DNA from 2 places in the Acidovorax sp. FW305-C-20-28 genome. Region 1 is predicted to be linked to the other one. Evidence: predicted binding sites of a transcription regulator. Region 1 holds the regulator's gene; the other holds the start of a gene.
The links. The regulator FNR, encoded in region 1, switches genes on or off when oxygen is low (the NO sensors DNR and NnrR bind a similar motif). The targets are predictions, from matches to a motif close to TTGATNNNNATCAA.

Region 1 (3,350 bases):
GCTTCGGCTCGGCCGGCGCCGGCAGCCCGCACCATCTTGCGATGGAACTGCTCAAGGTCGATGCCGGCCTGTTCATGACCCACATCCCCTACCGCGGCGCGGCGCCCGCGCTCACCGACCTGGCCGGCGGCCAGATCCCCGCGATGATGGTCGACCTGGCCGCTGGCGGCGCCTTCATCAAGGCCGGCAAGGTGCGCCCCCTGGCCGTGGCCAACGCCAAGCGCCTGCCCCAGCTGCCCGATGTGCCGACCTTTGCCGAGCTGGGCTTCAAGAATGTGGAGGCCTCTGCCCAGGTGGGCATCGTCGCCCCCGCGGGCACGCCGGCCGACGTGGTGAACGCTTTGCAAAAACAGGTGGCCACGGCCATCAACCAGCCTGCCGTCAAGCAAAAGCTCATCGATTTCGGCATCGAGCCCGTGGCCAGCACGCCGGCCCAGTATGCGGACCTGATCCGCACCGAAACCGACAAGTGGCACAAGCTGATCAAGGCGCAGCGCATTTCGCTCGATTGAGCAGGCCCTGGGCGCCGCGGCAAGACCCCGGCGCCCCCGCAGGTTTGCACCCGGCGGCGCACTCCCCGCTACAGTGGGGCGCCAACGCTTCACCCGATGCCGGGGAGTTCCATGCCGACATGCCACCGTTTTCAGGACGCGGCCCTGGGCCGGCGCACCCTGCTGGGCGCCGGCCTGGCCCTCGCCACGCTGCGCGCCTGGGCCAGCCAGGATCGGGAGGCCGAAGCCCTGTTGCGCAAGGGTGGGGTGGTGGCCGCGTTCCGCCACGCGCTGGCGCCCGGCACGTTCGATCCGCCGGGGTTCCGCCTGGGCGATTGCAGCACCCAGCGCAACCTCAATGACGAAGGCCGCGAGCAGGCGCGGCGCACGGGCGCGTGGTTCAAGGAGCGCCAACTGCAACCGGCCAGGGTGCTCGCCAGCCCCTGGTGCCGCTGCATCGACACGGCGACTCTGGCGTTTGCAGCACCCCAGGTGTGGCCGGCGCTAGGCTCCCCGCATGGTGTACGCGAGACCACTGGCGCAGACCATTTGCGCGAATTGCGCCAGGCGCTGGTGGCCGCATCGCTGCGGGCCGGAAGTTTCGAAGCCTGGTTCACGCACATGTTCGTGCTCGCCGATCTCGCGGGCGGCAATACCAGCTCGGGCGAGGCGCTGATCTTGCGGGCTGATGCCAGCAGCGGCAAGGCCGAAGTGCTCGCCCGGCTTCAGGTTTGAGAACCTGTTTGCGATCTCGCAGGGGATCGCGTTGGAGCGCAATCGGGATGAGTGGATGCTTCGGGTGCGCCGCATGGGCTCGTGCCCATGCAAGCAGCCGGGGCGTCCAATCGCCCGATTTCGCTCCAACCCTTCGGGCAGTGGCCTTGGCGGGCGGTCTGCGGCGTTGCGGCGCTTGTTGATAGCTGAGCTATCAACTGCACCCCGCGCCTTGCATCCCACCCGCCAAGGCCGCTGCGCGACCCCTGGGAGATCGTAAACAGGTTCTCTTAGCTACAGGTTTGCGAATTCACGATGCGCTTGAGCGCATCGGTGTCGAGGATGCGCACATGGCGCTGCTTGACCTCGACGATGCCTTCCTCGACGAACTTGGAGAAGGTGCGGCTAACGGTTTCGAGCTTGAGGCCCAGGTAGCTGCCGATCTCCTCGCGCGTCATGCGCAGCACCAGCTCGGACTGCGAAAAGCCGCGCGCATGCAGGCGCTGCACCAAGTTCAGTAGAAACGCCGCCAGGCGCTCCTCGGCGCGCATGCTGCCCAGGAGCAGCATGACGCCGTGCTCGCGCACGATCTCGCGGCTCATGATCTTGTGCACATGGTGCTGCAGGGCCGTGACCTCGCGCGAGAGTTCCTCGATGCGGTCGAAGGGCATCACGCAGACCTCGGCATCTTCGAGCGCCACGGCGTCGCAGGTGTGGTGGTCGTTCACGATGCCGTCCAGGCCGATGATCTCGCCCGCCATCTGGAAGCCCGTCACCTGGTCACGTCCGTCCTCGGTGGCCACGCAGGTCTTGAAGAAGCCGGTGCGGATGGCGTACAGCGAGGTGAAGGTCTCGCCATTGCGAAACAGCGTGCCGCCGCGCTTGACCTTGCGCCGCGTGGCCACGATCTCGTCGATGCGTTCCAGCTGCGCGTCGTTCAGGCCCACGGGCATGCACAGTTCGCGCAGGTTGCAGTTGGAACAGGCGACTTTGATGGTGAGCGGGTTCATGGGCGCAGCAGCTGTTGGGGGTTGCGAACGGATCGCATCCGGCGAGAGGAGCGTGGTGGTGGCTGACATGAATCAAATTGTGGCCCCTGGGGGACTTTCAACACTTGATCTAGGTCAAGGACAGGGGGCGGGCACTGCGGCAAAGTTCCACTTCAATAAGGAATGCCCCCGAAATGACCGCTGTGACGCCCGAACTCCTGACCCGTTTCGACGTGCCGGGCCCCCGTTATACCTCCTATCCCACGGCCGACCGCTTCGTGGAGGCGTTTGGCGAAAACGATTACGTGCTGGCCCTGGCACAGCGCCGGGCGGGCGCGCCGGGCAAGGCGCTGCCGCTGTCGCTGTACGTGCACATTCCGTTCTGCGAATCGCTGTGCTACTACTGCGCCTGCAACAAGATCATCACCAAACACCACGACCGGGGCGACGTGTACCTGCGCTACCTGGCGCGCGAGGTGGAGCTGCACACAGCCCACTGCGGCACCGGCCAGGTGGTGAGCCAGCTGCACCTGGGCGGGGGTACGCCCACCTTTCTGTCGGATGACAAGCTGCGCGAGCTGATGGCCGTGCTCAAGCGCAGTTTCAGCTTTGCGCCGGGCGGCGAATACTCCATCGAGGTGGACCCGCGCACCGTGACGGCCGAGCGCCTGGCCGTGCTGGCCGAGCTGGGCTTCAACCGCCTGAGCTTTGGCGTGCAGGACTTCGATGCCGACGTGCAGAAGGCGGTGCACCGCGTGCAGCCGGCCGAGCAGGTGTTCGCGCTGGTGGAATCCGCGCGCCGCCTGGGCTTCGAGTCGGTCAACGTGGACCTGATCTATGGCCTGCCGCGGCAGACGCCCGAATCCTTCGACCGCACGCTGGAGCAGGTCAAGGCCCTGCGGCCCGACCGCATCGCCCTGTATGCCTATGCCCACCTGCCCGAGCGCTTCAAGCCCCAGCGGCGCATCGTGCCGGCCGAGCTGCCCGCGGCGCCTTCCAAGGTGGCCATGCTGTCGCGCTCGCTGCAGCAGTTCATGGATGCAGGCTATGTCTATGTGGGCATGGACCATTTCGCCCTGCCCACCGACGCCCTGGCCGTGGCCAAGCGACAGGGGCGGCTGCACCGCAACTTCCAGGGCTACAGCACCCAGCCCGA
Region 2 (3,350 bases), on a different contig from region 1:
CATGTCCCACTCGTTCGCCGAAGTGGGCCACATGGCCGAGCTGCGCGGCGAGATGGGCACCATCCGCCAGCTCGAGAAGGACATGATCATCGGCTATGAAAAGCCCGAGGTCGTGAAGGCCGCGCACGCCAAGTGGCTGGCCAGCCAGGAGAAGGCCAAGAAGGTCGCGAACCAACTGCTCGAAGGACCGGAAGACGCGAACAACCCGGTGGTGCGCGACATCATCAAGCGCCTGGACAGCTACCGTGAGCAGTTCGCCCATGTGGCGCGCCAGCTCGAAGCCGGCGGCTACGACACGGCCACCATCGCCAACCGCATGAGCGGCAAGGCCGTGGCCGAGTTCGACCAGGCCGACAAGCTCATGGTGCAACTGGACACGGTGCTGCGCTCCGACGTGACCCAGGCCGTGGAACAACAGGGCAAGGTGACCAGCCAGACCAAGTGGCTGTTCGTGCTGGCCGTGCTGATCACCGTGGTGGTGGTGGTGCCGCTGACGCTCTTGAACATGGTCTCCATCTGCAACCCGCTGGCCGAGGCGCGCCGCATGGCGCAGGCGATCGCTGGGGGTGACCTGTCGCAGCCCATCCGCGCCGAGGGCAAGGACGAGGTGGCCGACCTGCAGCGCGCGCTGGGTGACATGCAGCAGGGCCTGGGTTCGCTGGTGGCGCAGGTGCGCGATGCCAGCGGCAACATCGCCACGGCCAGCCAGGAGATCGCCACGGGCAACCAGGACCTGTCGCAGCGCACCGAGCAGACGGCCAGCAACGCGCAGGAGGCCGTGGCCTCGCTGTCGCAGCTGACCTCCACCGTGCAGCAGACGGCCTCGTCCTCGCAGATGGCCAACCAGCTCGCGGCATCGGCATCGAACACCGCCACGCGCGGCGGCTCGGTGGTGCAGCAGGCCGTGGCCAGCATGCAGGAGATCTCGGCCTCGAGCCGCAAGATCGGCGACATCATCGGCCTGATCGACTCCATCGCCTTCCAGACCAACATCCTGGCGCTGAATGCGGCCGTGGAAGCCGCCCGTGCGGGCGAGCAGGGCCGCGGCTTTGCCGTGGTGGCCTCGGAGGTGCGCAGCCTGGCCCAGCGCTCGGCCGCGGCGGCCAGCGACATCAAGGGCCTGATCCACAACAGCGTGACCGCCGTGGACGGCGGCGTGCGCCACGTGGAAGACGCCGGCACGGCCATGAAGGAAATCGTGGCCAGCGTGCAGCGCGTGGGCGACATCATCGGCGAGATCACGGCGGCGGCCACCGAGCAGTCCGCCGGCATCGGCCAGGTGAACCAGTCGGTGGGCGAGATCGACCGCATGACGCAGCAGAACGCGGCGCTGGTGGAGGAGTCCGCCGCGGCCGCTGAGTCGCTGCGCGAGCAGGCGGCGCGCCTGTCGCAGGTGGTGCAGCAGTTCCAGCTGGCCGAATCGATGTCCCATGGCGGCCACGGTGGCGGCCCCGTGGCCCAGCCGCAGCAGCACGCATCCTTGCGCGCACCCTCGGCCTCGCGCCCGCTGCTGGCACGCTGATACCGGCCCCCAGGCGGTCTGCACAAGGCCCCGCGCGCTTCGGCGAGCGGGGCCTTTTTCATGGGCAGGGTTGACTTGCGTCAGCCGGCGCGCGGGGCCTGCATGGCACCCTTGGGGTTGTTGAACAAACACCATCCCGGAGCCGTGCCATGCCCTACACCAGTCTGCAAACCATCCGTGAAGAGCATGCCTCGCTGGCGGCCGTGCTGCGCTCGCTGGAGCTGATGCTCGACCGGGGGCCGGGCGATGCGCCAGCCCCGTTCTTCGATGTGATGCGCGCGATGCTGTTCTACATCGACGAGTTTCCCGAGCGCCAGCACCACCCCAAGGAATCGCAGTGGCTTTTTCCGCGCGTGGCCGAGCGTGCACCCGAGGCGGCCGAGGCCATTGCCCGGCTGGAGCGCGAGCACGCCGGGGGCGAGGCCGCCGTGCGCGAGCTGCAGCACCTGCTGTTGGCCTGGGAACTGCTGGGAGAGACGCGGCGGCCCCCGTTCGAGGAGGCCCTGCACCGCTATGTGGCCTTCTACCTGGAGCACATGCGGCTGGAGGAGTCCGTGGTGCTGCCGGCGGCGCATGCGCACCTGGAGGCCATGGACTGGGTGGAGATGGACATCGCATTCGCAGCGAATGCCAACCCTCTGGAGTCCGGCCCAGCCCGGGATGCAGCCTATGACCGCCTGTTCACGCGCATCGTGATGCGAGCCCCCAGCCCTATCGGGCTGGGGTAGATGCCTTACGTCGCCTCAGCGAGCGTGGGGTAGTCGGTATAGCCCTTTTCGCCGCCGCCGTAGAAGGTGCTCTGGTCCCAGGCGTTGAGCGGGGCTTTCTGGCGCAGGCGCTCGACCAGGTCGGGGTTGGCGATGTACAGCTTGCCGAAGGCCACGATGTCGGCCGAGCCGTCGGCCACGGTCTTCTCGGCCAGGCTGGCGTCGTAGGCGTTGTTGGTCATCCAGGCGCCCTTGCCGCCGGCTGCGCGGTAGGCGGCCTTGAGGGCGGCGTAGTCGAAGGGGCGGTCGGGCAGCTCGCGTGGGCCGCCGGTGGCGCCTTCGATGATGTGGATGTAGGCCAGGCCCAGCGGGGCGAGCTGGCGCACCACGTAGTCGAACAGGGGTTGCGGGTCGGCGTCCACGATGTCGTTGGCAGGCGTGACGGGCGAGAGGCGGATGCCGACCTTGCCACCGCCCACGGCGTCGACCGCGGCGCGCGTGGCTTCGAGCAGCAGGCGGGCACGGTTTTCGATGCTGCCGCCGTAGTCGTCGGTGCGCTGGTTGGCGCCGGTCTTGAGGAACTGGTCGAGCAGGTAGCCGTTGGCACCGTGGATCTCCACGCCGTCGAAGCCGGCGGTCTCCACCGCGTTGCGCGCGGCGGCGGCGTAGGCGTGCACGATGCCGGGCAGCTCGGAGGCGTCGAGCGCGCGCGGCTGCGAGGTTGGCGCAAAGCTGCCCTTGCCGGTGGCGCGGTCGATCAGATAGGTCTTGGACTTGGCGATGATCGCCGAGGGCGCCACGGGCGCGCCGCCATCGGGCTGCAGGTCGTTGTGCGAGATGCGGCCCACGTGCCACAGCTGGGTCACGATCTTGCCGCCGGCTTCGTGCACGGCGCTGGTGACCTTTTTCCAGGCGTCGAGCTGCTCGGTGCCGTACAGGCCGGGCACGTCGGCATAGCCCTGGCCCTGGTGGCTGATGGCGGTGGCCTCGGTGATCAGCAGGCCGGCGCTGGCGCGCTGGGCGTAGTAGGTGGCGGTGATGCCGGCCGGCACGGCGTTGGGCGCACGGTTGCGCGTGAGCGGCGCCATGGCGATGCGGTTGGCCAGGTGCAGGTCACCGAC

Region 2: a site for FNR is predicted at 1,593-1,606, ahead of AC3WOH_RS01015 (hemerythrin domain-containing protein). Genes of this name have one in related genera too.

Annotation. Positions count from the first base shown of each region.
Region 1 is NZ_JBYSYM010000046.1:20,056-23,405, forward strand. It holds gene AC3WOH_RS31775 (Bug family tripartite tricarboxylate transporter substrate binding protein) at 1-512, shown strand, start outside; gene AC3WOH_RS31780 (histidine phosphatase family protein) at 624-1,226, shown strand; gene fnr (fumarate/nitrate reduction transcriptional regulator Fnr) at 1,496-2,215, opposite strand; gene hemN (oxygen-independent coproporphyrinogen III oxidase) at 2,389-3,350, shown strand, end outside.
Region 2 is NZ_JBYSYM010000001.1:204,933-208,282, reverse strand. It holds gene AC3WOH_RS01020 (methyl-accepting chemotaxis protein) at 1-1,522, shown strand, start outside; gene AC3WOH_RS01015 (hemerythrin domain-containing protein) at 1,672-2,250, shown strand; gene AC3WOH_RS01010 (alkene reductase) at 2,256-3,350, opposite strand, start outside.